One region of the Roseovarius sp. B08 genome, then DNA from elsewhere that is predicted to be linked to it. Evidence: riboswitches for the same ligand, from Rfam matches in the RefSeq annotation. Region 1 holds a riboswitch; each other region holds the start of a gene.
The links. A riboswitch is a leader RNA that binds a small molecule or an ion and turns the genes downstream of it on or off. The one in region 1 is predicted to bind cobalamin.
Positions count from the first base shown of each region.

Region 1 (7,885 bases):
GAAGGTTCTATCCGCCGCCACGCCCCATGACTGGCCTCGCCCGCCTGCGGCGCTGGTCGCTGTGCGTCTGGGCGATCCGCCCGACGGCGCACGTGTGACGGTGGCGGGGCTGGTCATTCTGCGCCAGCGCCCCGGCACCGCCAAGGGCGTGATCTTTCTCACGCTCGAGGACGAGACCGGCGTGGTCAACGTCGTGGTCTGGCGCGCGCTTTACGAAAAGTTCCGCCGTGCCGTCATCGCCGGGCGGCTGTTGCGCATCACCGGGCGCATTCAGCGGCAATCGGGCGTGGTGCACGTCGTCGCCGAGGAGGTCGAGGATATCTCCCCCCTGCTCGACCGACTGCTGGACTGCACCGGCGACAGCATGCTTCCCCAAGCGCATGAAACCGGTTAAGATGCTGCAAAACACGCCTGAAAAGGCACGAGCAGATGATACGATCGACCCTGATTGCCCCTTGCGCTCTGCTGGCGCTGACCGCCTGTGGAGACATCCCCGGTGGCAGCGCCGACCCCGACGCGGTGCAGCGGTTGAACACGCCCCCCCCGGTGCGAAGCCCGGAACCTGCTGGGCCCAGGATACCTCGCCTGCGGTCGTGGAAACCGTGACCGAGCAGATTCTCGTGACCCCCGCCGAGGTAGCCGATGACGGCACCGTGACGCGTCCTGCCAGCTACCGGACGGAAACTTCGCAGAAAATCGTGCAGGAACGGCGCGTGACCCGGTTCCGGGTCCCCTGCCGCGCCGAGATGACTCCCGAATTCAATGCCTCGGTTCAGCGTGCGCTCAAGGCGCGCGGGCTTTATCACGGGCCAATCAACGGCGAGATGGATCGCCGTACCCGCGCCGCCATCCGCAGCTTCCAAAAACCGCAGGGATTCGATTCCGATATCCTGTCCGTGGCCGGTGCACGTCAGCTCGGCCTGGTCGCAGTCGCCCTCGACACGTCGGACAGCCCGGAATGACCGGTTTCCGTTAACCGGGCGTTTACCAATTTTAATCACTCTGAACGCGTGAGGTGCCATGCCGCTCAAACGCGTCGTCATTCCCGTTCTGCTAATCGCCACTGCCGCGCCGGCTCTGGCCGGACCGTGGTTGCGCGGCGAGGACAAGACCTTCCTGAGTTACTCCATCGAGACGGATCTTGAGAACGGCATTTCCGATGGCAGCGGATTCTACGGCTCGCTTTATGCCGAGCACGGCCTGACAAACCGCCTGACCCTGGGCCTCGACGCCGGCGCGCATGACCAAGACATGTCCAAGGCCATCACATTTCTTCGCTGGCCCATCGGCGCCGCCGACCGCCGCACACGCATTGCCGCCGAATTCGGCCTCGGGATGGCGCGGGAAACCTTCGCGCTGCGCCCCGGGATCGGTGTCGGCCGCGGGGTCGAGATCGGGGACTTGCCCGGCTGGATCAGCATCGACAGTCGCGCCGTCATTTACGGCAGTTTCGATGGTGTGCTGGAAACCGACATCACCTTCGGCCTCAACCCAAGTCCTAGGGCCAAGATCATCCTGCAATTGCAAACCGGCATTCCGACCGAGAGCGATCCCTACGCCAAGCTCGCGCCGTCCTATGTCCACCGGATCGCCCCGGGCCATCACGTCGAGGTCGGGCTGGTCGCCGGGGTGGCAGATGCCGATGATTTCAAGCTGAAGATCGGCATCTGGCACCAGTTCTGAGCCGTTTCGCGAAACGCTTATGGCCCGCAGGTCAGATCAGATCGTCGATCCGGACCCGCATCGTGACCGTTCCACTGACCGCTTTTTCCCAACGCAGATTGACCTGGTCCTTGTTCGGCCCTTCCTTGCCGTCGTAGTAGGGAATGCCAAAGTAGGCTGTTCCGCCCGCATCTCGGATCGCCCCCTCGGGCACGATCGCCTCGACCGTCTGGGCCCAGGCCTCGAATGGCAGCTTGGGATGCGGCGCCACCACCCAGGTCTTCTGTGCGCTGGCTTCGGTGTGTTGCATCACCAGCGGGTTCTCCACCTGGATATTGACATTGAAATAGGCGTTGTTCTCGAACCGGATATTGCGGAACCGCTCGAAGTTCAGCGTCGCAAAGCTGGTGTCGATACCCTCGAACCGGTCGATCGGCCCGTCGATCAGCCGCACCGTGTTGCCAGTCACCGTCAGCCCGTTGATGAAATGCCCGAGGCCATAGGGCTTGATCGAAAGGAAATTGAACGACGGCGCGGTGCTCTGGCTCAGGAACACGTTGCTGGTGATCGACAGCGCGCTGAACGAGAACTCGCTCGAGAAATCAGGCGCCTCGTCATATTCGTTGGTCCACTCGATCGACCCGTCGCAGATATAGTTGCCGGTCAACGTGCCCCGGTTGTTCGTCCGCGCCAAAACGAAGATCGCGCTGCGCGGACCCGGATCGGCGCTGTCACCCTGGAAGCAGTGGTTGCCGATGATCACGCTGGACGAACCGGCAAGGATCGCGAAATGCCGGAAGAAGTTGCAGCGGCAGTTGCGGATCTTGATGTCGTTGCCGTTGCAATTGACGCCGATCGTGGTTCGGTCCGGCACCAGCAGCGGGCTTTCCCGCGACAGAAACTGGCAGCGGTCGATCATCATGCCCTGGTCCCCCTCGCCGTGGCTGGTGATGCCCCGGTCGCGCGGCTGGGTGAAAAAGCAATCCCGGAAATGGATCGCCTATCCTGCGGGCGGCAGCAGCACGGCACTGCAATCGCCGCCGCACTGGAATTCGATATTGGACACCGCGAATTTGGAAATCTGGTCGAAGCCGCTGAAATCCCACATGTATTTGAAGCGCCTGAAGGTGTAGTTCTGCGTGCCTTCCGCATCGTAAAGCGGCTGGCTCAGCGTCACGGTCTGGGCGCCCACGTTCTTGGCACGCACGTAAACCTCGCGCCCCACCCCGTTGCCGGTCACCAGGGACCCCACCTGGATGTTGGCCACGTTGGCCACGCTGGTCAGCCGCTTGTTGTCACCGGCGCTGTACGTGGCCTGCGAGGTGACGGTATCCGTGTCCCAGTTCGGCCCCGGAAACACCGAGAACTGCGCGTTCTTGATCAGGTGCCGCGTCTTGTAGGTTGTGCGGTTCGGCACGGCGGCCTGCATGTCCACGGGTTCGCGCAGGGCCACCTTGCGCCCTTTCATGTCCAGCTCTACATGTCCCGGGTTGTTCAGCAGCGCCTGATAGGCTTTCTTGAACGCCATCTCGGTATCGCCACCGAACGCATCGACATACTTGGAAAAGTCGAAATCGTTGACCAGTTCGAAGATCTTGTCGACGGGCATGGTCACTTCCCCCTCGAAGCTGACCTTGCTCTGCATGGTCAGGCTGTCGGCAAGATAGTAGGTGCCCGCCGGCACGAGCACCGTGCGCCCGTTGGCTGCAGCGTCTGCCGCCTCGAAGGCCGGCAGATCATTGGTGCTGCCATCGCCAAGCGCGCCGTAATCGCGCACATCGACCATGCCGACGATGTCGCGCAGGAAAAAATTCGTCGCATCCTCGATGCGGATATCGTCGATGCGCACCACACCGCCATTCGGCCCGGTCAGGTCGATGCCGAAATGCCCGTAAAGCGGCCCGGTTCCCCAGACCATGTCGACGCCGCCACGCTCACCGCTGCCGACGACGGCCGTGACCTCGACCACCTCGCCATAGGTCGTCAGCGCAACACTCGGCCCCACTTCGGTCAGGCCTGTCACGTGGGCACCTCCCGCGCCCCCGGCCCAGCCGGCGATCCGCACGTTGGGCAGGTTGCCGGACACCGCCTTCACCCGCGCGGTGATCTGCAGGTAACAGCCGGGCAGGATCGGCGTCTCGCCCATGTAGCGCAGCCTCTGCGTGCCCTGGACCTTCTGGACCTCCAGCGCGCCGCCGAAATCCTGGTCGGCGGGGACGAAGGCGGCATTGGCGGCGCCATCATATGTGTCCGACCCCGGCGTGCCGTTCTCGCTCGACCAGACATCAAGCCCGTTCGCGAAGGCCGGCGGCATGAAGACGATGCCATCGGTAATTGCCTTGTTCATGAATTTCCCTTTCCGCGCCGGGGGCCGTCCCCCAGGCGTCACGTGATTGCCAGCCATAGGCGCGAAACGGACCGCACCCGGGCTCAGGGAAATATCAACGAGGGGTTAATGGAGGATCAGGACACCGTGACGGTGGGGCTGCGGGCGCAACGCAGGTAAGGTGGGTAACACCCACCATTCCCGGCATGTCCCATGAACGAAAGGCGCTACGCCATCCCGCCCTGCACCAGCCTGTCCGCAAGCCGCGCATAGGCCTCCGCCACCGCACCGTCCCCCAGCGCGACAGGCCGGCCCGCGTCGCCGCCCAACCGGGTTTCCAGATCTATCGGCAAGGCGCCCAACAGGGGCAGGCCCAGCCGTTCGGCCTCCTGCGCCACGCCACCATGGCCAAAGATCGCCGCCTCGTACCCGCATTGCGGGCAGTGGAACATCGACATGTTCTCGATCAGGCCAAGCACCGGCGTCTTAAGCGTGTTGAACATGTCGATCGCCTTGCGCGCATCCAGAAGCGCCACATCCTGCGGCGTCGACACCACCAGCGCGCCGGTGGGCGCCGCCCTCTGGCACAGGGTCAGTTGCACGTCCCCCGTCCCCGGCGGCAGATCCACCAGCAGCACGTCCAGATCACCCCAGTCCACCTGGCTCATCATCTGTTGCAGCGCGCCCATGAGCATCGGTCCCCGCCAGACAACGGCGCGGTCCTCCTCGATCATCAGCCCGATGGACATCATCTTGACGCCATGCGCCTCCAGAGGTGTCAGGATCTTGCCGTCCGGGCTGCTGGCCCGCTCGGTCACGCCCATCATCCTTGGCAGGCTCGGCCCGTGAATATCGGCGTCGAGCAGGCCCACGCGCCGCCCCGCCCGCGCCAACGCCACCGCTAGGTTCGACGCCATGGTCGACTTGCCCACGCCCCCCTTGCCGGACGCCACCGCAAGAATCGACTTTACCCCGCCCGGCCGGATCGAGGCGCTGCCGCCTTCGGGATGCCGCCCGACCTTCAGCGTGGGCGCGGGGGCCTCGGCCGCCTCCGCCGTCAGCGCAACCTGAGCCGAACGCACCCCCTCGACGGAAAGCGCCGCGCGCTCGGCGGCGGCCCTCAGCGGCTCCATCTGGCGGGCCATTTCGGCACTCGGCGCCTCCAGCACGAATCGCACTTCGCCGTTTTCAATGCGCATCGCACGCACCATGTCACGGGATATGACATTGCCACCGTCCGGAAGTTCCAGCCGTTCCAGCTGCGTACGCACATTGTCGAGTATTTCTGTCATGCCCGGTCTCCATGCATTCTCGACACCGAAAGTGGCATTTTTGAACGCGGGCACAACCCCCGTCTCAAACCCGCACAAAAATCCATCAAACAGATGAAAATAAAAGTAAAAATTATACTATTCCTCTATGCGCTTCCTGCATAGCTGCATTGCAGCAAAATCCATTGTGCAGGCGCAGCATATCGCTATCTTTAACCCAACAGCGAACGAGACGGCCACCGCGCCAAACGCTCGCTAAAACAATCAGGTGCCGCTCCTCCCGTTTGGTACCTGTTCGGGATACCGCCTCTCCTCCCTTGTGCGGTCCCGGCAATACCCGGGCTCGATACGAGCCCTACTGAACGAACGGTCCCTTCCTCCTCCCTGGGACCCGACGTAAAGAACGGCGGCGCCTCTCCTCCTCCCTGGCGTCGCCGTTTTTTCTTTCCCCCAACACGATCCTCCACATCGCCGGTCGTTAACCGCCTTCGCCCCGGACAAGCCCTGCCTCGCCAAGCCGCAGAGCCAGCCGGTCTGGTGATGTCAGTGCACCATTCGGCCCGCCCGCCCGCGCCGCCAGCGGGTCATCGGCGCGGCCTGCCCCGCCTCTTCCAGCACATCCACGAACGCACGCGCCGCCGCGCTGCCGGCGTTTTGCACGGCCGGCTCGGACAAGGCCTCGTGCACCACCCGGGCTGTCACGGCACCCGGATAGGCAAATACCCATTCCAGAAACCCCAGCCGCGCAATTGCCTCGGCCTCGGCGCCCGTGGCACCGCTGCGTTCCAGTCCATCCATGATCGGTGTCAGGCTCATCTTTTCTGCTCTTCCTCCGGCCACACCCCGGGCCGGCATGGGGCGAAGGAAAGCCGTGCGAGGACCGGTCTTTCCCGGTCCACCGCCCGCACCGCCCCCCCGCGGTTCGACGTCATACCCAAAGGCTGGTTTCCGGGCTTGGCGGGGGTGCGGATACGCGCGCCTTCCCGGGGCGTCGCGCCCCAGTGGCCATCTGCGGTATCCCCCATCCTTACCGTTGCGGGGGCAGCGCCGGACTTGCACCGGCTTCCCAATTCTCCGCGACCTGCGCGGCACCTTCGGGAGTCTCAATGTGCCGCCAACCGAACGCTGACGCAACCCGCGATTGCGACCTTGAACGTCCCGGCGCCGACATCTGCCTCAGGCCAAAACGTCCGCCCACTCGGGATGTCTGCGAAACTGCGCCGCGGCAAAGGGACAAAGCGGCGTTATCTTCTTGCCCGCCGCACGGGCATCCTCCACCGCCCGTGTCACCAGCGCCACTCCCACCCCCTGGCCGCGATAGGCCTCCGGCACGCCGGTGTGGTCGATGATGATGGCGTTGCTCCCAAGCTTGGAATAGGTCAGTTCGGCCTCCGGTCCATCGTCGATCCGGGTCACGTAGCGCCCCTTGCTCTCTTCGTCTTCATGGTCGATCTGCATGTGTATCTCCTGTGGCTGAGCACAGGATGCCGCACCGCGGCACAAAGGTCCACGATGTTGCGCATCACAGCCCGACCTCCCCCCGAACGAAAAGCGGCGCCCGCAACGGGCGCCGCTCAAAGCCGGTCCTGTGAACGGATCACTCCGCCGCAAGCTGGTCCATCACCGCGTCGCTGGCCTCGAAATTCGTCGTGACGTTCTGCACGTCGTCATCGTCTTCCAGCGCGTCGATCAGCTTCATCAGCTTCTGCATGCCTTCCAGGTCGAGTTCGGTCGTGGTCGTCGGACGCCAGGCCAGCTTGGTCTCCTCGCTCTCGCCCAGCTCCGCCTCCAGCGCGGTCGAGACATCGTTCAGGTCCGTGTCCGCACACCAGATCACATGCCCGTCCTCGCCCGATTCCACGTCCTCGGCCCCGGCCTCGATCGCGGCCATCATCACCGTGTCGCCGTCACCCGCATCCGGAGGGTAGGTCACCTGCCCCTTGCGCTCGAACATGAACCCGACAGAGCCCGTCTCACCCAGGTTCCCGCCATGCTTGGTAAAGGTCGAACGCACCGTGCTGGCGGTCCGGTTGCGGTTGTCGGTCATCGCCTCGACGATCACCGCCACGCCGTTGGGCCCATAGCCCTCGTACCGGATTTCCTCGTAATCCTCGCCCTCGCCCGCGACCGATTTCTTGATCGCCCGGTCGATATTGTCGTTGGGCATCGACTGCGACTTGGCCTGCTTGACCGCCAGCCGCAAACGCGGGTTCTTGTCGGGGTCCGGATCGCCCATCTTGGCGGCGATCGTGATCTCTTTCGACAGCTTGGAAAAGAGCTTCGCCCGCTGGGCATCCTGACGGCCCTTGCGGTGCTGGATATTGGCCCATTTTGAGTGGCCGGCCATGACATGCCTCCGATGACATTCGTGAAGTTCACGCCTCTATAAATCAGGCGCAGGCCCCTGTGCAATCCCGCCAATCGCCTGTTGCGCGCCGACGTCTTGACGGTACGCTGTCCGGCACAAGGCGCGGCCCGCGCCGCCGCACAAGACAGGCAGCGCTCATGACCCAGGACCAGATCATCCTCTTCACCCTCTTCGGCGGCGTCTTCGCGCTCCTGCTCTGGGGGCGCTACCGCTATGATATCGTGGCCTTCGGGGCGCTGCTGATCGGCGTGGTGGTGG
Region 1 is NZ_JBPRLW010000001.1:1,668,385-1,676,269, reverse strand. It holds gene ACSQ76_RS08515 (OB-fold nucleic acid binding domain-containing protein) at 1-394, shown strand, start outside; gene ACSQ76_RS08510 (peptidoglycan-binding domain-containing protein) at 603-962, shown strand; gene ACSQ76_RS08505 (hypothetical protein) at 1,021-1,683, shown strand; gene ACSQ76_RS08500 (hypothetical protein) at 1,715-2,584, opposite strand; gene ACSQ76_RS08495 (glycosyl hydrolase family 28-related protein) at 2,663-4,009, opposite strand; gene ACSQ76_RS08490 (Mrp/NBP35 family ATP-binding protein) at 4,216-5,280, opposite strand; gene ACSQ76_RS08485 (hypothetical protein) at 5,803-6,075, opposite strand; cobalamin riboswitch at 6,182-6,370, opposite strand; gene ACSQ76_RS08480 (GNAT family N-acetyltransferase) at 6,436-6,717, opposite strand; gene ACSQ76_RS08475 (YebC/PmpR family DNA-binding transcriptional regulator) at 6,857-7,606, opposite strand; gene ACSQ76_RS08470 (SLC13 family permease) at 7,765-7,885, shown strand, end outside.

Region 2 (7,885 bases), 1.9 Mb from region 1:
GATGCGGGTGATCGCATCGGCGGTCGATGTGGCGCGGTCGAGGCCCAGGTCGTCCTCGACACCGAGCGCCTGCGCCTCGGCGCGGATATCGGCCTGCAGGCGGTCGCGGCGGCGGGGTCGAGCCCGTCGGCGGTGGAGAACTCGTCAAGCAGCGATTCCAGCGTCGACAGGCGGTCGGGCGCTGCGCTGGCCTGCATCGGCGGGGGCACGTGGCCAAGAGTCACCGCACCGATGCGGCGCTTGGCCTGCGCGGCCTCGCCGGGGTCGTTGACGATGAAAGGGTAGATGACGGGCAGCGCGCCGGTCAGCGCCTCGGGCCAGCAGGCGGGGGACAGGGCGACGGCCTTGCCCGGCAGCCATTCAAGCGTGCCATGCGCGCCGATATGGATGAGTGCGTCGGCCTGGGTCTGAAGCCAGAGGTAGAAGGCGACATAGGCGTGGCGGGGCACGCGGGACAGGTCGTGGTAGTCGTCGTCGCGGGCCTTGGGCGTGCCGCGTTCGGGTTGCAGCGCGACGATGGCGTTGCCGAGGCGCAGGGCGGCGAAACGGAATTCCCCGTCCTGCGCGTCGGCGTCGTCCTCGGGACGGCCCCAGGCAAGGTAGAGGTCCTCGCGCAGAGGGGCCGGGAGCCGCGCCAGCAGCGTCTTGTAGTCCGCAAGCGGCAGGCGCATGTCGCGCGCCAGCAGGCGGTCTTCCAGTGCCGCCGGTGTCGCGTCCAGCGTGTAGCCCGCGTCGCGCAGGTCCGACAGGATGGCGCGGGCCGAGGCGGGGGCGTCGAGGCCCACGGCGTGGCCCATCTGCCAATCCTTGCCGGGATAGGTGGAGAGGATAATCGCCGGATGACGCGACGCGGCGGGCGTGGCGGCGAGGTCGAGCCAGCCTTGCACGCGGGCCACGAGTGCGGCGGTCAGGTCCGGCTCGGCCCGGTGTGCAAAGCGGGAGAATTCGAGGTCCGGATCGCGCGTGCCCGGTTCCTTGAACGAGATCGTGCCGCCGGTCAGGCGGCCGTCGACCTCGGGCAGGACGACATGCATGGCAAGGTCAGCGGGCGACAGGCCGCGTTCGGAGCCGTCCCAGGCGTCGCGGGTGGAGGTTGCCAGCGCGGCCTGAAAGACCGGCACGCCTCCCGCGTCGAGCGGCGAGGTGCCGTCGTCGCCCTTGCCGGAAAACGCAGTGGCGTTGACGATGGCGTGGGGGGCGTAGGCCTGCACCTGCCGGCGCAGCCAGCCCGCTGCCTCGGGGGCCTTGAGCGACGGGGTGAAGAGCGCGCGAACGTGGTGGCCCCGCGCCTGGAAGGCCCGCATCAGTGCCTCGATCGGGGCGAGGTCGGCGGCCACCACGTAGGAGCGGTAGAAGACGATCAGGATGCGGGTCTGGGTGACGGGCAGGTCGACGAGCGGGCAGCAGGCACCGTGCTCGGGCGTCCAGGCGCCCACCATGGGCAGCACCTTGGCCCCGCGCACCGGCGCGGCGTATAGGCCCGCGGCCAGCGACAGTTGTTGCAGGGCGGCCTGTGCCGCGATGCTGCCGCCGTTGTCGCAAAGCTCTGCCAGCCTTCGCAGGGTCGAGACGGGCAGGGTGGAATAGGCGTCGAGCCGGGGGTCGGGCCGGCCGTCGGCGGGCAGGACGGCGAGCGCGATGCCTTTCTCCTGCGCCAGGGCCAGGACCTGCTGCAGCCCATATTCCCAGTAGGGCACCCCGCCGATGAGCCGGATCAGGATGCCCTTGGCGCCGGTCAGCGTCTGTTCGACATAGGTGTCGACCGACAGCGGGTGCCGCAGCGCGGTGAGGTTTGCCAGACGCAGGCCGGGCAGGCCGTCGCGCCGCCGATGCCAGCCTTCCGCGAAGGCGCCAAGGTCGCTGTCGGAAAACGACAGCACCACCAGGTCCGCCGGGCTTTGGCCCAGGTCGGTCGGGGTGTCGGTTTCTTCCAGACCGTGACTTTCGCGGAAGACGACGTGCATCGGTTACTCGGCCGCCTCGGCCGGCGCCAGCACGGCGCGGATCGCGTCGACATTCACGTCGTCATGCTCGGCGATGACCACGAGACGCCCGCGGCGGGCCTCGTCCGGTTTCCACGGGCGGTCGTATTGATGGCGCACGCGCGCGCCCACGGCCTGCACCAGAAGGCGCATCGGCTTGCCGGCGACGCTGGCATAGCCCTTGACGCGCAGGATGTTCTGGCTGTTGGCCAAGTCTTCGATGCGGCTGACCAGATCGGCGGGATCGCTCAGTTCCGGGATGTCGATGACGACGGATTCGAAATCGTCATGCTCGTGATCGTCATGGTCGTCGTGGTGGCTGGGCCGTCCGTCCATGTCGTCTTCTGCTGCGGCTTCCAGCCCGAGGATCACGCGCGGATCGACGACGCCTTCGGCAACCTCGACCACGGGCAGCGGGCGGGGGGCCTCGGCGGCGATGACCTCCTTGGCGCGCGCCACGCCGTCGGGGCCGGCAAGGTCGGGCTTGGTCAGCAGGATGATGTCGGCGCAGGAAATCTGGTCCTCGAACACTTCCGAGAGCGGGGTTTCGTGGTCGATGCTGTCATCTGCGAGGCGCTGGGCGTCGACCCGGGCCACATCGGGGGCAAAACGGCCTGCGGCGACGGCCTCGGCATCGGCGAGGGCGATGACACCGTCGACGGTGATCTTGGAACGGATATCGGGCCAGTCGAATGCCTTGAGCAGAGGCTTGGGCAGGGCCAGCCCGCTGGTTTCGATCAGGATGTGATCGGGGCGCGGATCGAGCGCCATGAGCGCTTCGATCGTGGGGATAAAATCGTCGGCCACGGTGCAGCAGATGCAGCCATTGGCCAGTTCCATGATGTTTTCCGCCGGGCAATCGGGGATGGCGCAGCTTTTCAGGATGTCGCCGTCGACGCCGACATCGCCGAATTCGTTGACCACCACGGCCAGGCGACGGCCGCCGGGGTTCTGCATCAGGTGGCGCACCAGCGTCGTCTTGCCGGAGCCCAGAAAGCCCGTGATGACGGTGACGGGAAGTTTCGCGAGATCGGTCATTGGTCAGCCTTTGCGGTCAGGGGTGGGATGCGCGCAACGCAGTTGCGCTTGAAGTGTTCGGGGCGCTGGCGCCACGGGATCAGCCCGTCCTCGGTCTGTTGATAGAGGACCGCGCCTTCCAGCAGCATGTCGGGATGCGACGTTTCGTCGAGATTTCCGTACAGATACGTCCAGCGTTCGCCGCCGCGCATGGCGGCGGTGCAGCCCGCGTCGCAGTTTTGCAGGCATTCGACAGGTGTCACGGTGACGCCGTCGGGCAGCGCACGCGCCGTGACCTCCTCATAGAGGCGCTGGCCGGGGCGGCGCTCGTCCTCGGGGAGCTCCTGCCCCTTGCGGCACTTGATGCAGATCAGCAGCTCGATGGGCGTGCTCATGTATCCTCCAGTATCAGGGGTGCGCGCGGGAGTGGCGCGTGGCCACCCATCCGAGCCCGGCACACCCCGTCCGGTCCGTTTTTTCCTTCTGGTTGGCAGGTCTCCCGGCTTGCGGTTTCGGGCTTTTCGGCCCACGGTTTCCGGCCTTCCCGGCATTGCGCCAGTGGCGGTGGAAACCTTCCCGGTTCACGGTCGCGGGGGCGGCTGTGCCTGGCGCGTTGCGCTGCACATTCCCTTTTCACCTGTTTACACAGGCACCAACACGGTGCGACATGCTGCGAAAACCCACCTTGTGTCAAGGAGACGTCCCATGTCCGACCCGTCTGACGCGGAAAAGACCGCCCGCCACAACGAGAAGATGAAGAAGATAAAGGCCGCGCGCGACCGCATGATGGCGGACAAGACCGAGGAGAAAGGCCTGATCATGGTCCATACCGGGCCGGGCAAGGGCAAGTCGTCTTCTGGATTCGGGATGATTCTGCGTTGCATCGCGCACGGGATGCCCTGCGCGGTGGTGCAGTTCATCAAGGGCAACTGGGTGACCGGCGAGGCCGAGATGTTGCGCAATCGGTTCGCGGACGAATGCCGCTTCTTCATTTCGGGCGAGGGGTTCACCTGGGAGACGCAGGACCGGGAGCGCGACATTGCCGCGGCGCAGAATGGCTGGCGCATCGCGAAAGAGCAGATTCGCGACCCCGAGATGAAGTTCGTGCTGCTGGACGAGATCAACATCGCGCTGCGCTATGACTATATCGATATCGACGAGGTCGTGGATTTCCTGCTGCACGAGAAACCGGCGATGACGCATGTCTGCCTGACGGGGCGCAACGCCAAGCCCGAACTGATCGAGGCCGCCGACCTCGTGACCGAGATGAACATGGTCAAGCACCCCTTCCGGGACGGGATCAAGGCCCAGAAAGGCGTGGAGTTCTGATGCGTTTGGTCGTGGCCGGCGGAGGGAAGTGCCCGGCGGCGATACCATGTGACAGGGGCCGGCCATGCCTGCGATAATGATCCAGGGCACGGGGTCGAATGTCGGCAAGTCGATGCTGGTGGCGGGCCTGTGCCGGGCGGCGCGGCAGCGGGGCTTGAGCGTGGCGCCGTTCAAGCCGCAGAACATGTCGAACAACGCCGCCGTGACGGATGATGGCGGCGAGATCGGGCGCGCGCAGGCGTTGCAGGCTATGGCCTGCGGGGTGGCGCTGCACACCGACATGAACCCGGTTCTGCTGAAGCCGGAAACGGATGTGGGCGCACAGGTGATCGTGCAGGGCAAGCGTCTGACCACGGCGAAGGCGGTGGAGTATTCCAGGCTGAAGCCGACGCTGATGGCGGCGGTGCAGAACAGCTTTGCCCGGCTCAGCGCACAGCATGACCTCGTGATCGTCGAGGGCGCAGGCTCGCCCGCCGAGATCAACCTGCGCAAGGGCGACATCGCGAATATGGGGTTTGCCGAGGCGGCGGACGTGCCCGTGGTCCTGTGTGGCGATATCGACCGCGGCGGCGTCATCGCGCAGATCATAGGCACGCAGGCGGTTTTGCCGGAGGCGGATGCGGCGCGCATCGGGGGTTTCTGATCAACAAGTTCCGCGGTGATCCGGCGCTGTTCGAGGATGGTTACAGGGAAATCGAGGCGCGCACGGGGTGGCGCGGCTATGGCGTGGCGCCGTGGTTTCCCGAGGCGTGGCGGCTGCCGGCGGAGGACGCGCTGGATATTGCCGACAGCCCGATCCAGGGCGCGTTTCATATCGTCTGCCTGCAACTGTCGCGGATCGCGAATTTCGACGATCTGGACCCGTTGACGCAGGAGCCGGGCGTGCGTGTCACGATGCTGCAACCGGGACAAGTGCTGCCGTGCGACGCCGATCTGGTGATCATTCCGGGCTCGAAATCGACGCGTGGCGATCTGGAATTTCTGCGCCGGCAGGGATGGGACATCGACCTTCTGGCGCATCACAGGAGGGGTGGCCGCGTGCTGGGTATCTGCGGCGGCTACCAGATGCTGGGCCGCATGGTCTCTGACCCTGACGGGATTGAGGGGCCGCCCGGGGACACGCAGGGGCTGGGACTGCTGGACATCGAGACGGTCATGGGGGGCGACAAGAGCCTGGCCCAGGTCGACGCGCACCACGTGGGGCTGGATCTGACGTTTTCCGGCTACGAGATTCACATCGGCCGCAGCGACGGCCCGGACCGCGCGAGACCGTTCGCCAGGGTGGCTGGTATGGACGAGGGGGCGGTGTCTGCCGATGGTCGCGTGGCAGGCAGCTATCTGCATGGCATGTTCGGCGACGACAGGTTCCGCGCGGCCTGGCTTGGCTCGAACGGGGCAGATGCGTCGGACCTGGGGTACCTGGCCATGGTGGAGCGCACGCTGGATGAACTGGCGGCGCATCTTGAGGCGCATCTGGATGTCGCGGGCCTTCTGGCGCTGGCCAGGTGAGGTCAGGCGGCGCCGATCGCCGCCTCCAGCTGCGTCCATCGGGTTCGCGGCGGCAGGCCGAGGCGTAGCCAACGGCTCGAGTAGGGGAAGATGCGGGACCACACCCTGTTGATTGCAAGGGCCTCTTGTGCCGTGTGGGCCTCGGGCACCTCGTAGGTGCGAAAGAGCGGGGTGCCTCCGACCAGGGTCCAGCCGGCGCGAGCCGCCAGGTCGTCCAGTCGTGCGGCGTCTTTCGTCAGCCTTTCGACCGTGCGCGCCTGCCAGCCGGTGTCGGCGAGCGCGGCACAGGCAATCTCGATGGCGGGACCGGAGACGGGCCAGGGGCCTGCCAGCTCGGCGAGACGGTCGGCGACCGCCCCCGAGGCGAGCGCGAAACCGAGGCGCAGGCCGGCCAGACCGTAGAACTTTCCGAAGGATCGCAGGATGAGGCAATTGGCGGGACAATCCCTTGAGCCGATGGACAGGTGCGGCTCGGGGTCGACGAAGCTTTCGTCGACGACCAGCAGGCCCACATCGCTCGCGAGGTCGAGCATTGCATCGGGCGAGGTGCGGCGGCCGTCGGGGTTGTTCGGGTTGACCACCACCGCAAGGTCCGCGCCCCGCACGGCGTCTGTTGAGGCCACCTCTGCGACCTGCCAACCGCAGGCCCTGAGCGCGGCGGCGTGTTCGTTGTAGGTGGGGGCCATCACGGCGGCGCGGCCCGGTTTGGCCAGCCACGGCACGAGCTGAATTGCGCCTTGGGCGCCGTTCATCGGGATGACGCGCAGGGAGGTGGCATAGGCGCTGGCCGCCGCATCGCGCAGCCGCGCCAGGTCTGATTTACGCGGCAGAACCGCCCAGGCGTCGCCAGAGATCGGTGGCACCGGGTAGGGTTCGGGATTGATGCCGGTCGACAGATCGAGCCAGTCGGCGGGGGCGCCGCCCAGCCTGGCGATGGCGGCGTCGAGGTTGCCGCCGTGATCCCGGATCCGTGTCATGAGGCCCTTAGAGCAGCGCAAGACCCGCCAGCGCAAGGGCGCAAAGCGCCATCGCGCGCCGGTAGAGCGACAAGGCGTGCCCCAGGTCTTCGGGTGTCGGATCGGGGGCGGCGCCGTTCAACCAGGGCTCTTCGTTGGCGCGCCCGTCATAGATGCGCGGGCCGGAGAGCCGAACGTTCAGGGCACCGGCCATCGCGGCCTCGGGCCAGCCCGCATTCGGGGACCGGTGCCCGGGCGCGTCCTGGCGCATGATGTGAAGCGCGTGAAAGAACGCCCCCGAGGCCAGTGCGAAGAGAAGCCCGGTCAGGCGGGCGGGAAGCCAGTTCACCAGATCATCCAGCCGGGCGGCGGCTTTGCCGAAGGCCTCGAACCGGTCGTTGCGGTGGCCGATCATGGAATCCATCGTGTTGATGGCCTTGTAGGCGGCGATGCCGGGCAGGCCCAGGATCACGCCCCAGAAGACGGGGGCGATGATGCCGTCGGAGGTGTTCTCGGCCAGGCTTTCGGTGGCTGCCCGCGCGATGGCTGGCGGATCGAGCCGGGACGGGTCGCGCCCGACGATCATGCTGACGGCGTGGCGGGCGGCGGGCGTATCGCCGGAGGCCAGCGGGCGTGCGACGGCGGCCACATGCGCGTGCATGGAGTGCAGGGCGACGAGCGGCCAGGCCAGCACCGCGCCGATCAGCGCGCCGGTCCAACCATCGGGCAGAAATGCCTGGACGAGCAGGGCGGGCAGGGCGGCGAGAAGGATTATCCCGAGGACTGTCACGCCGCCGGCGATCAGACGCCGATGGCGGGCGCCGGTGTTCAGGCGATGCTCGGCCGCCGTGATCGCCCGGCCAAGCCACGTGACCGGGTGGCCGATCCGGGCGTAGAGCCTATCGGGCCAGCCAAAGGCGAGGTCGAGGGCCAGGGCGCCCAGCATCATCAGGGCGAAACTCATGGGCTGCCTGTCTCGAAGCTGAGAATGGCCTCAAGGCCCGCTTCCTGCAGGGCGGATGCGCCGTGCGGCGGGATGGTTTCCGGTGCGAAGATCAGACCGCGGGCGGACCCGGTATGCGCGCGGACCAT
Region 2 is NZ_JBPRLW010000001.1:3,554,888-3,562,772, reverse strand. It holds partial or broken gene cobN (cobaltochelatase subunit CobN) at 1-1,964, opposite strand, end outside; gene cobW (cobalamin biosynthesis protein CobW) at 1,968-3,020, opposite strand; gene ACSQ76_RS18110 (DUF1636 family protein) at 3,017-3,394, opposite strand; cobalamin riboswitch at 3,472-3,671, opposite strand; gene cobO (cob(I)yrinic acid a,c-diamide adenosyltransferase) at 3,705-4,328, shown strand; partial or broken gene ACSQ76_RS18100 (cobyric acid synthase) at 4,393-5,837, shown strand; gene cobD (threonine-phosphate decarboxylase CobD) at 5,840-6,805, opposite strand; gene cbiB (adenosylcobinamide-phosphate synthase CbiB) at 6,822-7,757, opposite strand; gene ACSQ76_RS18085 (hypothetical protein) at 7,754-7,885, opposite strand, start outside.
Region 2: linked by a shared signal. The riboswitch ahead of ACSQ76_RS18110 (DUF1636 family protein) and the one ahead of ACSQ76_RS08485 (hypothetical protein) in region 1 are both predicted to bind cobalamin.

Region 3 (7,550 bases), 1.9 Mb from region 1:
GCGCGCAGAGGTCGTTGAAACTCTCGCCGCGTGGCGATCGGTGCGCTGCCAGGGCCGCGCTGTCCAGAACGCCGATGTCGGGTAGCTGATCCAGGCCGAGGCCGTCATGCGTGCCGAAATCCTGCTCCCAAAGGCGCGCGTCCTGCTCGAAGGGTCCGAAAATCGCTTCGGCGGTCTGGCGGCAGCGTTGCGCCGGGCTGCTGATGACCCGCGTGACGGAGGTCAGCCGCCGTCTGAGCGCCGCGACCGCGGTGTCGTCGAGGATGGCCGCGACATCGGTTCGGCCATAGAGGCGGCCGGGATCGGCCACGGGGGCGTGACGGATCAGGACAAGCTCTGGCCGGGGGGGCGCAACGGGTTCCAGGATGTCGCCTTTCAGCTTTCTTTTTTCTCGAAAAGTGCTTTCCCACGCTGCAATGAAAAAGTCGATACTCATCACCGGGGGCGCGCGTTCGGGCAAGTCCGCACTGGCCGAGCGGATGGCTTTGCAGCCCGCCGGCCGGGCGATTTATGTCGCCACCGCGCGTCTGCACGCCGGCGACGACGAGATGGCCGACCGGGTGGCGAAACACAAGGCGCGGCGCGGCGCGGCGTGGGAGGATGTGCATGCGCCGACCGATCTGGCCGGGGCGCTGCGGGATACCGATGGCACGCTGCCGCGCTTGGTCGATTGCCTGACGCTGTGGCTGACGAACCTTATCCTGGATGACAGTGACTGGCGGGCCGAGACCGCCAGGTTGGTCGAGACTCTGGCGGGACAGGCCGCGCCGGTGATCCTTGTCACCAACGAGGTGGGGCAGGGGATCGTGCCGGAAAACAAAATGGCCCGGCTGTTCCGCGATGCGGCGGGGCATGTGAACCAATCCGTTGCCGCCGCCTGTGACGAGGTGTGGCTGACCGTGGCGGGCTATCCGATGAAGGTGAAGCCGAATGACCATTCTTTCTGACGTCTCGTCGCTGGATCAAGTTGCGGGACTCGCCGGGTCTTTGCCCGTATCCGATACCGACGCCGCCGAGGCGGCGCTGGCGCGTCAGAACAGCCTGACCAAGCCGCCGGGCGCCTTGGGGCGGCTGGAGGAGCTGGCGATCTTCATGGCGGGGTGGCAAGGCACGGAACGGCCCGCCATCGCCAGCGCGCAGGCCCTGGTCTTTGCCGGCAATCACGGCGTCTGCGCGCAGGGGTCAACCCGTTCCCGCAGGACGTGACGGCGCAGATGGTGGCGAATTTCGAGCATGGCGGCGCGGCGATCAACCAGTTGTGCCGGGCGAACGGGGCCGATCTGTCGGTGATTGCGCTGGAGCTGGACCGGCCGACCGCGGATATCACCGCCGGGCCGGCCATGTCGGAAGCCGAAACGCTGGACGCCATGCGCCGAGGGGCTGCGGCCGTCGATCCTGGGGTCAGCGTTCTGATCCTCGGCGAAATGGGCATCGGAAACTCGACCATTGCCGCCGCAATGGCCAGGGGCGCCTTCGGCGGAGACGCGGCGCATTGGGTCGGCAAGGGGACGGGATCGGATGACGCCGGGGTCATCCGCAAGATCGACGTGGTGACACGCGCCTGCGCGCGTCATTTGGATGCCGGCGGGCTGGACATCCTTGCCCGGCTTGGCGGGCGCGAGCAGGCGGCGATCTGCGGCGCCGTGCTGGAAGCGCGGGCGCGGGGCATTCCGGTCATCCTTGACGGGTTCATCTGCACGGCCGCGACCGTGCCGCTTTTTGCCGCCGACCGGCGGTTCCTGGACCATTGCCTTGTCGGGCATGTCAGCCGTGAGCCGGGCCATGCGCGGCTATTGTCGGAACTGGGAATGCGGCCGATCCTGTCGCTGGACATGGCGCTGGGCGAAGGGTCGGGCGCGGCGATCGCGCTGGGCGTGTTGCGCGCGGCGCTGGCCTGTCACGACGGGATGGCGACCTTTGCCGAGGCCGGGGTGTCCGGTCAATGACCCTGCGTGCGCGCGTTGCCGAGCTTCAACTGGCGGTGATGCTGCTGACCCGGCTTCCGGCGGGGCGGATCGGTGACGACCCGCCGACGATGCTGGCCGCGCGGTGGGCGTTCGTGCCGGTGGGGGCGCTTGTCGGCGCCGTGACGTGGCTGATTTTCAGTCTGGCGGAGGTGGTCGGCGCGTCCGAGCAGATTTCGGCCCTCCTGGCGTTGGGAGGACTGGCGCTTGTCACCGGGGCGCTGCATTTTGACGGGCTGGCGGATTTTGCCGATGGGCATGGCGGCGGGCGCGACAAGGCGCACGCGCTGGAGATCATGCGCGACAGCCGCATCGGCAGTTACGGCGTGGTTGCAGTGGGGGTGATCGCGGCCCTGTGGGCGGTGTCGGTGGCGGACGCCGATCCCGGCTGTTGGGCGTTCGTCGGCGCGGCCATGCTGAGCCGCGCAGCCATGGTGGCGGTGCAGGAGAGCCTGGCGCCGGCCCGCGCGGATGGTCTGGGGCGCAGCGCGGCGGGGCGCAGCAAGGCCGCGCGCGGGGTTCTGGCGGTTGTGGCAGTCGTGGCGCTGGTGGTTTCGCCCTGGGCGCTGCTGGGCTGTGCGCTGGTGACTTTTACCATCGGCTGGCTGGCGTGGCGCAAGATCGGCGGGCAGACCGGCGACGTTCTGGGGGCTGTGCAACTGGTCTCGGAAACCGCGATCTGGGTGGCGCTGGCGTGCCTTTGACGGCCCTTTGGCCGGGCTGTCAGTCCTGCCAGCCCTCGTGCATGATCAGGTCATCGAGCGAAATCCGCTGCCGCCACCCCTTGGCTGCCAGTTCGGGCTGGTCGTAGAGCTGATCGACATACCCCACGCAGAGATAGGCCACCAGCTCGACATGCTCGGGGATGCCGAGCAGGGCGGCGATTTCGCGGTGATCGAAAATGCTGACCCATCCGACGCCGATCCCTTCGGCGCGGGCCGCGAGCCAGAGGTTCTGCACCGCGCAGACGGTCGAATAGAGGTCCATGTCGCGGTTATGCGTCCGGCCCAGGACCACCTTGCCGCCGCGAGTGCGGTCGCACGTGACCACGATATTGAGCGGCGCCTTGGTGATTCCTTCCAGCTTCAGCGACCGGTAGGTGGACTGCCGGTCGTCAGAAAACATGGCGGCGGCTTCCTCGTTGGCGCGGCTGAAGACGCGCTGCACCTCGGCCCGGCGCTCGGGGTCGCGGATCAGCAGGAAGTTCCACGGCTGCATGAAGCCGACGGACGGCGCGGCATGGGCCGCTTCGAGAACCCGGCGCAGGGCGTCCTCGTCGATCGGGTCGGGCAGGAACTCGTTCCGCACGTCGCGGCGCGCGGCGATGATGTCATAGAGGCTCTGCCTTTCCTGCGAGGAAAAGATGCGTGCCGGGCTTGGCCTGGGTTGATCCGCCATGAGGGGCCTCTGCGATAGATGCGGCGAGTTTCGGGCGACCCTTTCGGAGGGCGATATCGTGTGAAAAGCGTCGGCAAGCGGCTTTGCTTTGGCTTCCGGCGCGGCGGTTGTCATGTCTATGTCAGAGTGGGGCGGGACTTTGCAAGCATGACGCAGATTGGGTGCCCGGGGCCGGCGGGAACCCTGGCCTTGCGGTTCGGTCGCTGGGTTCGAGATTCGCTTATTGTTATGCGTTGTATTGTTGACAGGTCGCAATGCTTGCTAGACTAACGGGAATGATCGGTTCCATTTCCGCACGGGATGGAGAACAGGGAACGCGGTGCGCCGGAAAACATTCGGCAATTCCGTGGCTGTCCCCGCAACTGTAGGCGGCGAATCAGGCTGAATACGTCACTGGAGCAATCCGGGAAGGCCAGCCAGACGATGAAGACCCGCAAGCCAGGAGACCTGCTGATCGCGACTGAAACCACAAGGCCTTCGGGTGTGAAGGCAAAGAGGTAGAATTATGAATGTAGAGACTGCAACAGCCACACAGACGACATCCGCCTCTGCGCTGGTTTCGGCGTTCGCGATTGCCGCGCTGGGCCTTGGTGTGATCTTCGTGGCAGGCCATGTGCAGGCCGGGACGCTTCACGACGCGGCGCATGACGTGCGTCACGCCACCGGCTTCCCCTGCCACTGAACCGATGTTCACGCGTCTGCTGACCAGCGCCCTGTTCGCTGGCGCTGCCGCAGGGTTGATTATCGCCCTGTTGCAGCTCTTTTTCGTGCAGCCGGTCCTGCTTCATGCCGAGCTTTATGAAGGCGGTGATCTGGTGCATTTCGGCACCGACTCGACCGTTTCGGCCACGCCGGAGCTGCCTGGCTTCGATGCCGTGCGGGATGGTTTGAGCATCATCTTCACGATGCTGATCTATTCCGGTTACGCGATGATCCTGGTGGCGCTGATGTCGCTGGCCGAGACCCGTGGTGCGGCGATCAACGCGCGGACGGGCCTGGTCTGGGGTGTTGCCGGGTTCGTGGCGGTGCACCTGGCGCCGGGCTTTACCCTCGCGCCGGAGGTTCCGGGCGTGGCCGCGGCGGATGTCTACGAACGCCAGATATGGTGGTTTGCGACCGTGCTGACGGCAGCGATCGCCATGTGGCTGATCGCGTTCAGCCGGAGCTGGGCCGGGTGGGGTGCCGCCGTGGTGCTGTTGCTGGCGCCGCATGTCATCGGTGCGCCCGAGCCCGAGGTCTTTACCGGGCCCGTTCCGACCGAGATCGGCGCCCTGTTCGCGTCGCGCGCACTTGGGATCGGATTGGCGGCCTGGGTCATGCTGGGGGCTTTCGCGGGTTTCTTCTGGTCGCGCGAAAGCGAAGCGACGGGCCAGGCGCAGACCGTCTGACACCGGCATATCATATCCCGGGCGCGTGCCGTGCGCGCCCGCTTTCTTTTCAAGCCTGAGGTCGGATTCGCCAATGGACCGTTCCATTCCAATGCTTCTGATCGGCCTCGTTTTCGGCGGGGGCATCGGGTTTACGGTCGCCGCGGCGAACGGTGTCGCCCTTGACGGTCATGATCATGGCGACCCGGCCCATCATGGCGGTCATGAGCAGCACGCCGGGGCGGCCATGCACGACCACGGCGACATGTTGTCGGTTCCGGCGGGCGCCGATGCGCCAAAGCTGGAGATCGAGGTGACGCCTGATCCGTCTGCCGGCTGGAACCTGCATATCATGACCGAGAATTTTCGGTTCTCGCCGGAAAATGCCAGCCGCGACCATGTTCCGGGCGAAGGACATGCCCATGTCTATGCCAACGGCGTCAAGCTGGCCCGGGTCTATGGTCCCTGGGTGCATCTGGACACCCTGCCCGAAGGCGAGGTGGAACTGGAGGTGGCGTTGAACAGCAACGACCATCGGCCTTTGGCCGTGGACGGTGCTCCGGTTGCGCAGACCGTCACGCTTGGCAACTGAGCGCGGGGACGCGGCCCACCAGACAGAACCGAAGCCTGCCGCAGGGCTGGGCGTCCTCGATCCAACCGTCCGGGGCGGCGAGGTAGGCGCGCAAGGTTGCGACGATATCCGCAGCGTCCTTCACCGGGTCGACCCCGTTGAAGAAATAGGTGGCCCGGCCCGGGCCCTGCATGGCCATTGAAACCGGGCTGGCGCAGCCGTTCATGCACCCGCGTTCGACGATACTCACCGCGTCTGACAGGCCTGAGGCCGCCAGTTCCTCGTGCAGGGGCGCAAGGTCCAAGGGGCCGCAGTTCTGACAGAAATGGACGGTGGCGGCGGGGTCATCCGGTGTCTTGCATTGCTTACAGGCTTCGATGCATACAGATCCCAGCCTTCAGTGTCCCGGATTTTCCGGGTCGGCATCCGCATCGCCGCGGTCGAAAGCGACCGCCCAAGCGTTCAGCAGGGCGCTGTCGCCGTGCTGGCGGCGCCATTGGCGGATCGCGTTGCGCAGACCGGCCCGGGCCACGCGGGTGTCGGCTTCGACCCAGGTTTCGGGTTCACGTGCCTCGCGGAGCGCGGTCCACACGCGCTGTTTCTGGTCGACGTAGTCCGTTGGGCCCCAATCGGACAGCAGCGCCTGGAAGGCCGCGAATGAAGTCTCGTCAAAGTCCTGGTCCTCGCCGAGGCGTCCCATGACGGGACTGTTCGGGTGAAAGCCGCAGCAGGGTACCCAGCCGTCGGGAATGGGCGTGTTGGCGGAATGGGTCCGGTTGGCACGTAACAGCTTGGGCAGCACATGGGTGTGCGGCCCCTCGGGCGAGGTGCCGCCTGTGTCCGGTCCGCCGATCATCTGGTAGACCTCGACCCGGCCCAGGCGGGTGAGGGCCACGCGATGCGGATGCGCCTTGAGGATCGCACCCATTGCCGGGTTGTCCTGCTCGAATAGCGAGCGACCGGCGTTCGCGCGGAGAGTCTCGAGCAACGCGGGATCGGCTGTGCGGATGCAGAAATCGACCTGCGGCTGGGCGAGGCCCATGTCGAAGATGACCGCCTCTCGGTCTTCCTCGCGGATCGCATCGGTGTCGGGGCCGAGTTCGGTCAGAACCTCGCGCCGGTTCATCGAAGCGACGTCTTCGGGCAGGCAGAGCGAGACCGCCTGCGTCCAGCGGTGGGATTTGGGGCTGAGCGTCTCGTAGGCGACGGGCCGGACGCCCTCCAGCGTGTCGATACGGATGCCGCCGCGCGATGTGACCTGCTGCAATGCCGATGCTTCGGACGCCGGGGGATCGCCCACCACGTGGTGAAATTCTGCAATCGCGCCGAAAGAGCCCATGTTCCAGCCCGCGTTTGGGTCGTTCAGCCCTTCCTTCAGTACCGATTCAAGATGTTGCATCGAACATTTCTCCTCTTGTGGCCAACCATTGGCGTGCGCCGTCCAGAACGGCGGAATAGACGGCGCGGCCCGTGGCTTCGCCGATTTCGGTGTGAAGGCCGGCATAGCGTGCCCGCCCCGGCAGTGCCGCGATGGCAAGGCAATCGGTTCCGGTCCCGGTGGCGCGCCCCGGCGCGAGAGGCATGTCCACGCCCATCACAGCAGCCGTACGCGCCTGAATCGCGATGCTCATGGTCTCGATAAGGGCGGCTTCGGCAAGACGGCGGTTGAGACGGAGTGCTATGTTGATGGTGCCCCAGTGTTCGCCTTCGGGAGCGGTCCTGTGCCCCACGCGCTCGGCATTGCTGAGACCGACGGTCGCGACGGCCTGCGCCTCTGTCGCGCCGGCGGTGGCGACGGCGTGGGTGAAGCTGCGAACATCGCGGGAGGTCAGAAAGGCCACGGCATCCTCGGCGTTTCGCGCGGCAAGCTCGGCTTGCAGCCAATCATGGGCCTCAAGGTCCGGTGTCAGGTCCGCGTCGCGCACTTCGCGCCAGACGATGCATCGCGCCTGAACGAGGCCGGGCCTGTGGACGGCCCAGCTCAGCACCTGCATCTCCTGTCCGAGGTCGAAGTCCAGCCAGGGGCGATGGAGCGAGACGCCGTTCATCACAGCACCTCGAGCGGTTGGAACACGAAGCCGCTGTCGGTGTCCTGAAACCATGCGGTGACGCCGAAAATGTCGGCAAGGCGTTGGTCGGTCAGGACATCGGCGGGATTGCCGTCCGCGACGAGGCCCTTGTTGCCCAGCATGACCAGACGGGTGCAGTGACGGGCGGCAAGCCCGAGGTCATGCAGCGACACCAGGGAGG
Region 3 is NZ_JBPRLW010000001.1:3,546,485-3,554,034, reverse strand. It holds gene ACSQ76_RS18080 (histidine phosphatase family protein) at 1-436, opposite strand, end outside; gene cobU (bifunctional adenosylcobinamide kinase/adenosylcobinamide-phosphate guanylyltransferase) at 417-947, shown strand; partial or broken gene cobT (nicotinate-nucleotide--dimethylbenzimidazole phosphoribosyltransferase) at 931-1,946, shown strand; gene ACSQ76_RS18065 (adenosylcobinamide-GDP ribazoletransferase) at 1,943-2,668, shown strand; gene bluB (5,6-dimethylbenzimidazole synthase) at 2,688-3,362, opposite strand; cobalamin riboswitch at 3,626-3,831, shown strand; gene ACSQ76_RS18055 (CbtB domain-containing protein) at 3,868-4,044, shown strand; gene ACSQ76_RS18050 (CbtA family protein) at 4,049-4,750, shown strand; gene ACSQ76_RS18045 (hypothetical protein) at 4,824-5,321, shown strand; gene ACSQ76_RS18040 (DUF1636 family protein) at 5,305-5,679, opposite strand; gene ACSQ76_RS18035 (DUF6925 family protein) at 5,698-6,699, opposite strand; gene ACSQ76_RS18030 (adenosylcobinamide amidohydrolase) at 6,686-7,348, opposite strand; gene ACSQ76_RS18025 (ABC transporter ATP-binding protein) at 7,348-7,550, opposite strand, start outside.
Region 3: linked by a shared signal. The riboswitch ahead of ACSQ76_RS18055 (CbtB domain-containing protein) and the one ahead of ACSQ76_RS08485 (hypothetical protein) in region 1 are both predicted to bind cobalamin.

Region 4 (7,885 bases), 1.9 Mb from region 1:
CGCCCGCCAATGCTCTGGGGCACCCGCGGGCGTTTCCGCTCGGTCGCCGCCGCAGAGGCGCTGGCGGTGGAGGGCTGGCGCGCGGTGCTGGCCGGCGGGCGCGTGGGCGCGATGATCGTCACCGGCAGCGCCATCGAGATGCTGGCCCCGCGCCCGCGCGAAACGGCAATGCTGCGCGCAGCGGGCGCGTTCTCATGCGCCCATGCCGCCGCACTCGATGCGCCGGAGGCCGGCTATGACAGCCTCGCGGTGCTCCTCGAGGCAATCTCCGCCCGTGCAGCGCCCGGCACGGCTGTAAAGATCGCAACCGGGCTTGACGCGCCCGGCGCGGATTTCGGCAGGGCGGCGGCGGCCCTGATGCAGAAATGCCCGCTCGAACTCCTGCTGATCCGCGACAGCGTGGAGGCCACACCACCAACCGGGCGCTTTGCGGCACTTATCTGCGGGCGCATCACCCGCGGCCGGTTCGGCACCTCCGTCTCAGCCGACCACCTTGCAGCCCGGTGCATCCCCCACCGGATCGTAAACGCGGCAGACCCGGTACTTCCGGAGGCCGCATGACACCCGAGGACCTGACCGCCCACTTAGCCGATGTCCGCATACCCGAAAGCTTTGCCCGCTTCGGCCTTCAGGACGCGATGGCGGCTGCGGCCCTCGGTCTGGTTGCGGGGCTTTTGATTGCACGGATCGCCCGGTTCGCAACGGTGCGCAAGACACGACCGGCCGAGGCCGCCCGCGCCGCCATCGCCGGTTTGTCCGGTGCCGCACCGCAGGCCCGGCTTGCAGGTCTCACGCAGCTCCTGCTGGACCATGGCGGCACGCCTCCCGACGGGCTGGGCCAGGCGCTCTATAACCCGCGCCGCCGGTTCGACCCGGCCCCGCTGGAAGCCGCCATCATCGCCGCCGCGAAAGGCCCGCGCCAATGAGTTTCGCAGCCCCCTGGGCGGCGCTGCTGCTGGTGCTGCCACTTCTGCTGTTTCGCATTCTGCCAAAGCGCCGGATCGCGGAAGGTGCGATAAGCCTGCCACCGGCCATCGCAGAGACATTCCGGCCCACCGACACGTCTCCGGCTCGGCGCCATGCGCACACAACCCTGCTGATCCTCGCTTGGGTCTTGCTGGTCGCCGCCCTGACCGGCCCGCGCGTGGAGTGCATTCTCGATGTTGTGCCGGCCTCGGGGCGCGATATCGTCCTTGCGCTCGACCTTTCCGGCTCGATGGAGCGTGAGGACTTCGCCCTGAACGGCGCGCAGGTGTCACGCCTGGCAGCGGTGCAGGACGTGGGCGCCCGCTTTGTCCGCGGCCGCACGGGTGACCGTGTCGGGTTGGTCGTCTTCGGCGACCGGGCCTATGTGGCGGCGGCCCTGACACATGATGTGTCCGCCGTCGCACAGGTGATCGAAACTGCCCAGATCGGGGTTTCGGGCAAGGCCACGGCCATCGCCGACGGTCTTGGCCTCGCGCTTCGACGCCTGCGCGAGCGCGAGGCCGAAAGCCGCGTCATCGTGCTGCTGTCGGACGGGCAGGACACGACCGGCGCGGTCGATCCCGTTGCCGCCGCCACCACCGCCAAGACGCTGGGCGTACGGGTCTATACCATCGCGCTCGGTCCCGCCGACCTCGAGACCGCCCCGGAGACGCGCGACGCGGTGGACAGCGAAACATTGCGCCTCATTGCCGCGGCCGCAGATGGCAAAACCTTCCGCGTGCGCAGCACCGAGGACCTCCTGGCGGTGACCGAAGCCATCGACCGGCTTGAACCGAGCCTGGCCGACTCGCCGCCGGTTCGGGGCTGGCAGGAATATTGGCCATGGCTGGCCAGCGCGGCACTCGCGTTGCTGGCCACGGCGCTCGGGCTGCAGGCGCGGGAGGCGGCATGACGGACGGCTGGGAGTTCGTGCTGCTGCGCCCGCTGTGGCTGATCGGCATTCCGCTGGCCTTGCTGGCCGGCGGCGCCGTCGCCTGGGCCGCCCGCGGGCTGGATCGGTGGCGCCGGGTGATCGACCCCGAACTGCTCTCGGCGCTGCGCAAGCGGGGGCATGTATCGGACGGGCGCCGCACTATCGACCCGTGGTTGCTGGCCATGGCAGGCGGGCTGACCGCCTTGGCACTGGCCGGCCCTGCCACGCGAGACCCGGACGCGCCGGTGCTGCGAAACCTCGACGCTGTGATGATCCTGATGGACCTTTCGCCCTCGGTCACCGAGGGCGGCGGGTTCGACGACGCGCAGGCCGCCGTATCGCGCCTGATCGACCGTCACGGCACGCGGCCCGTCGCCATGGCCGTCTATTCCGCCGAAAGTTTCCTGGTCAGCGTACCGACCGAGGATCCGGCCGCCCTGCAAACGGTCATCGCCGTGGCCGACAGCCAGACGATGCCGGTCGGCGGCAGCCGTCCCGACCGCGCACTCGACCTCGCTCGCCAGACCCTGACCGACGCCGCGGCGGCGTATCCGGATGTCGTGCTGGTCTCCGACGGCGGCGGTGCCGGCCCCGAGGCGCTGGACCGTGCCCGCCAGATGGCCGCCGAGGGAATACGCGTCTCGGCCGTCTTCGTCCCGCCTGACGAGCCACCCTACGGGATGCCGCCGCCTGATCGCGACGGGTTGGCCGCCATCGTTTCGGCGGGCGGCGGCATGATCGCGGACGCCACAGATATCGCCACCGTCGAAAAGATCCTGTCCGAGCGTCAGGGAGCAGTCGCGTCGGACTCCACCCTGCGAAACCTGCGCTACGCCGATCAGGGCCGGTGGCTGCTGGCCTTCGCGTTGCTGCCACTGGCTTTCCTCTTGCGCAGAAGGGATGAAGCATGAGCCGCGGTTCGCTGTCGATCCTTGCCGCCGCTTTGTTCTGCGCCATCGCAGCGGGCCCCGAGGCCTGGGCAAAGCTGATCTGTCGCGCGGGCCATCCCGCGCTTGCCCTGCCCCTGATCGAAAACCCCGGCGCGCGCGGCGCGGCACTCTTCCAGGCCGGACGCTATGCCGAGGCCGACGCCGTTTTCGCCCAGATCGGCCGCAGCGCCACCTACAACCGGGGCATGACCCTGGCCGCGACAGGCGACTACAGCCTGTCGGTCGCCTATTTTGATGCCGTGCTCTTCGCCGACCGCTACGATGCCGACGCGCAGCACAACCGCCGGGTCGTTGCGGCCCTGATCGAGCCCGTGATCGGCGAAGCGCGCGGTCACGGACGCATCGAGACGATCCTGTCCCAAGGCGGCGTCGAAACCGCGGCCTTCGATCCCGACGCCCCCGCGCGGCCCATTCAGGCGGCGGAACGCGACCCAAAGCGTGCCAGCCTGAAACGCTCGGTCACCGGCGAGCGGACGGCGGCGGCGGATATGGGCTGGCTCGATTCGCTGGCCGATGCGCCTGGGGCCTATCTCAAGGGCCGCATCGCCGCCGAGATGGAACGCCGGCGCAAGGACGGCGAGGCCCATCGAGAGGAGCCCAGCCGATGGTGAGAATCCTGGTACTCCTGCTGTTGCTCGCCACCCCCTGGCCGCACAGGAGCACGAGACGCTGAGCCTCGAACTGGTGCTCGACCCACGCGACGAAGCCCCGATGGAGGGCGAGATGATCCTTGCCACCATCCGCGGGATCTATCGCGAGACCATCACCAACGAGGAATTGAAGCTGCGCAGCATGACAGATTTCGATTGGACGCGGCTGGGCCAGGACGAATGGACCGACCAGCGCGTCGACGGGCGCATGTCGCGGGTGTTCGAGCGGCGGATCGCGTTCTTTCCCAAGCGCGCCGGAACGCTGGAGCTCCTGCCTATCGTGCATGAACTGGAGGTCCCCGGCGACAGCGGACAACGCGAAACCGTGCTTGTCCGATCCGAACCGGTGCGCATCGAGGTGGTTGAAAAACCCGCAGGCGCCGAAGAGACATGGTTCCCCGTCCGCGCGCTGGAAGTCTCAGACACGTGGGACGCCGACGCGGCGCAGCTAGAGGACGGACAAGGCGTAACGCGCCGGGTCGTGCTCCGCGCGCTCGGCGCCACGCCCGAGATGATGCCACAACAACCCGCCTTGCGCGAGCCGTGGCTGATCACCTTCACCCCGCCGGAGGAGCGCGACTTCCAGGTCACCTCGCAGGGTCCTGTCACGACCCTGGTCTGGGTCTGGAAACTGCGCCCCATCACCGGAGAGCCCGGCGTGCTGCCAGAGGTCACGATTCCCTATTTCGACACGGAGGCCCGCACGGCGCGTGTCGCGAAACTGCCCGCGGCACCCATCGGCTATGCAAACTTTGGCGACAACGCCGCGGCCGGCTGGCGCAAGGACATCGGCGTCGGCCAAGCGCACATCGCGGTTTTTTCCGGGGCCACGATGATCGTTGTCCTGTTGGCGCTCCGAGGCCGGTCGGGGGCGTCATCCGCCACCCTCGCCCTGCGCCGCAAGTTGCATTTGAAGAAACAGCTGCGCCGACTGCGGAAATACGCCGCGACCGAAGATATTCCGCGGTTTCGCGCCCTTGCGGCCCACCTTCTGTCCAGCGAAACCGTAACGCCGTTGACGAGGGATCACATCGCCCTGCGCCCGGTTGATATCTTTCTGTTCGGCAGCAAGAGTGCACACCCTGCCCTGGATCTCAGGTCGGTTCTGCGCGACATCGAGGAAAGATTGCGTACCTCTTCCCGCCACGTCGGCATGTAAAAGTTTCCAGTCTTCAAGTTTTATCTTTTCTCGAACCTTTCCATCCTTTACGCATCGACTCACTTCGGTTCCCGGTGGTTTGCCGGCGGGATAATAGGGAATGCGGTGCGACGCCCAAGGCGTCCATTCCGCAACTGCCCCCGCAACTGTAGGCGGAGAGCGAAGCCGGACCATGTCACTGTCATGCTGTGCATGATGGGAAGACCCGGCCAAGTGTTGACCCGCAAGTCAGGAGACCTGCCGAGGTGATCACCCTGTCCAAACGCGGGGCGCGTTTCGACAACGGACTTTCCGTAGCGGTGACGTCATCACCGTCTGCGGAGTCACCCCTCCAAAGGCCAAACCAACAGCCATCGCGTCAAGCGAGATCCGGAGGGGCATGCCATGTCACGCTCATTCAAAGCCGCACTTGCGGCATCCACTGCCCTTTTCACCCAGCCCGCCATTGCGCAGGACACGCCCTATGACCTCGGGACGATCTTTGTCTCCGGCGGCCTGACCCCGATCGAAGGCAGCGCCTACGGCCGCGCCGGGACGGTTCTGACCGAACAGGATATCGAGGATCGCGGCTCAAGATACGCCGTCGATCTCATCCGCTCACTGCCGGGCGTTTCCGTCTCGCGGACCGGCCCCGCCGGCGGCCTGACCCAGGTCCGTATGCGCGGCCACGAGGGCAACCACACGCTGGTCATCATTGATGGCGTCAAGGTGGCCTCGCCCAGCCAGGGCGAATACGATTTCAGTGGCCTTCTCAGCGCCGATATCGAGCGCATCGAGGTCCTGCGCGGGCCACAATCCTCGCTTTACGGCTCGAACGCCATCGGCGGCGTGATCTCGATCACCACCAAGCGCGCGACCGAGCCGGGTTTCAGCGGGCAGGCCGGGTTCGAGATCGGCACCGACGAAACGACGCAAGTCAGCCTGGCCTTGCGGCAACGCACGGACAAACTGGCGCTCAGCTTTTCCGCGACGCGCCGGGATACCGGCGGCTATGACGTGTCCGGCCTGAACGGCGAGGACGACGGCGATCTCAATGAAACCTACAACCTCAACGTTCAGTATTACGCGACCGAGACGCTGACCTTCGGCGGCACGCTGCGGCACGTGAAAAGCGACTCGGACCTTGACGGTCAGATCTACACGGCGCTCACACCTGCCGGACAGATCCTCGTCGATGACCTTTCCGGTTCTGACGTCTCTGAAACCTTCGGTTCGATCTACGCCGTGCTCGACACGTTCGGCGGACGTTTCCGGAACCGCCTCGACCTGTCCTTCGCGGACATCCAGACCGATCATTTCAACGGCACCGGCGCGCAGTCGGGCGACACGACAGAGACACGGCACAAGATCAGCTACAAGGGCAGCGTCGCGCTGGATGGCGGCACGGTCGATACCGCCCGTCACATCCTGACCCTCGGCGCCGAGTGGGAGCGGGAGACCTTCGTCAACAACAACCCCGCCTTCGTCTTCGCACCCAGCCAGCTGATCAAGCAGACGCGCGAGCAGACCGCTCTCGTGGCGGAATACCAGGGCAACCTGACCGACAGTCTTGATGTGCAGGCCAGCGTGCGGCATGATTTCAATGACGAGTTCGAGGATTTCGCGACCTACGCCGTCGGTGTGTCATACATGTTGCCCAACCGGACCACGCGACTGCATGCTTCCTACGGCACCGGCGTCCAGAACCCCACCATGTTCGAACAGTTCGGCTTTTCCAACAACTTCATCGGCAACCCCAACCTGGAACCCGAGCAGAGCGAAGGCTGGGATATCGGCGTCGAGCAACAGTTCCTGGGCGGCCGTGGCCTTATCGACGTCACCTATTTCGATGACGAGCTGACCAACGAGATCTCGTCCACCGTCGATCCGGGAACCGGTAGCCTGACTCCTTTCAACCAGGCCGGCAAAAGTGACCGCCGGGGCGTGGAAATCGGTGCGACCTGGCAGGTCAACGCGCGGCTCGACCTCGGGCTGAACTATACGTGGCTGGATGCCGAGAACCCCAACGGCAGCACCGAGGTTCGCCGCCCGGAACACGAGGTGCTCTTGCAGCTTGGCTACGATTTCCCGGATGACCGCACGCGCTTCAGCATGGACGTGCAGCACGTGGCGAACAATGTCGACTCGTTCTTCCCGCCATTTCCCAACCCATCCGTAGCGGTGACCCTGCCCGATTACACGCTTGTCAATGTCGGCCTGCGGCACCAAGTGACCGACAGCGTCGAGATCTATGGCCGGATCGAGAACCTGACCGACGAAAAATACCAGGAGGTCCTCGGCTTCGAGACCCCCGGCCGCACGGCGTTCGTCGGTCTGACGGCGACCTTCTGAGATGAAGTCGCGGCGCCTGCCCAAGGCTCTTGCCGGACTGACCCTCGCAGCCTTGCTGTGCGGGGCCAGTCCGGTCGTGGCCGAGGCGCCGCGCCGCGTCGTCTCCATGAACCTCTGCACCGATCAGCTGGCCATGATGCTGGCAGAGCCTGGTCAGCTGCATTCGGTGACCTATATCGCGGCGGACGCCCGCTCCTCGGCCATGGCAGAGGAGGCACAAGAGTACGTCATAAATCACGGTCTCGCCGAAGAGGTCTACCTGATGCAGCCTGACCTGGTGATCGCGGGTGCCTATTCGGCCCGCGCCACCGTGGAAATGCTGCGCCGGCTGGGTATCCCGGTCGTCGTGTTCGATCCCGCCTCGTCGCTTGACGATGTGCGCGATCTCATCCTGCAGATGGGTGAGGTGCTGCACCGTGAGGAAAAGGCACTGGCCATGGTGTCGGACTTCGACACGCGTCTGGCCAACCTGCGGGCCGACGTGGCGCAGCGGCCCCGTGCGGTGCTTTACTACGCCAACGGCTACACCTCGGGGGAACAGACGCTGGCGGGCCAGATCCTGACCACGGCGGGTTTTGCCAACGCCGCGGCAGAGGCCGGATACGGATCGGGCATGAAGATCCCGCTCGAGGTGCTGGCGGTCACGAACCCCGATCTGGTGATCACCTCGCAGCCCTATCCCGGCGAGTCCCGCGCCGAGGCGATCATGAACCACCCCGTCATCGAAACGCTGCGCCGGACGGGCGAACGGGCCAGCATCACCGATCGCGACTGGGTCTGCGGCACGCCATACGTGCTGCGTGCCATCGAGGAGCTTGCCGCCGATCGCGAAGCCCTCTTCGGGAGCCAGCAATGAAGGCACTGTTCCTCTCGCTCCTGCTGGTGGTCGTCGCGC
Region 4 is NZ_JBPRLW010000001.1:3,537,110-3,544,994, forward strand. It holds gene ACSQ76_RS17980 (DUF58 domain-containing protein) at 1-561, shown strand, start outside; gene ACSQ76_RS17985 (hypothetical protein) at 558-926, shown strand; gene ACSQ76_RS17990 (VWA domain-containing protein) at 923-1,879, shown strand; gene ACSQ76_RS17995 (vWA domain-containing protein) at 1,876-2,811, shown strand; gene ACSQ76_RS18000 (hypothetical protein) at 2,808-3,461, shown strand; gene ACSQ76_RS18005 (hypothetical protein) at 3,535-4,659, shown strand; cobalamin riboswitch at 4,708-4,918, shown strand; gene ACSQ76_RS18010 (TonB-dependent receptor plug domain-containing protein) at 5,044-6,990, shown strand; gene ACSQ76_RS18015 (ABC transporter substrate-binding protein) at 6,992-7,846, shown strand; gene ACSQ76_RS18020 (FecCD family ABC transporter permease) at 7,843-7,885, shown strand, end outside.
Region 4: linked by a shared signal. The riboswitch ahead of ACSQ76_RS18010 (TonB-dependent receptor plug domain-containing protein) and the one ahead of ACSQ76_RS08485 (hypothetical protein) in region 1 are both predicted to bind cobalamin.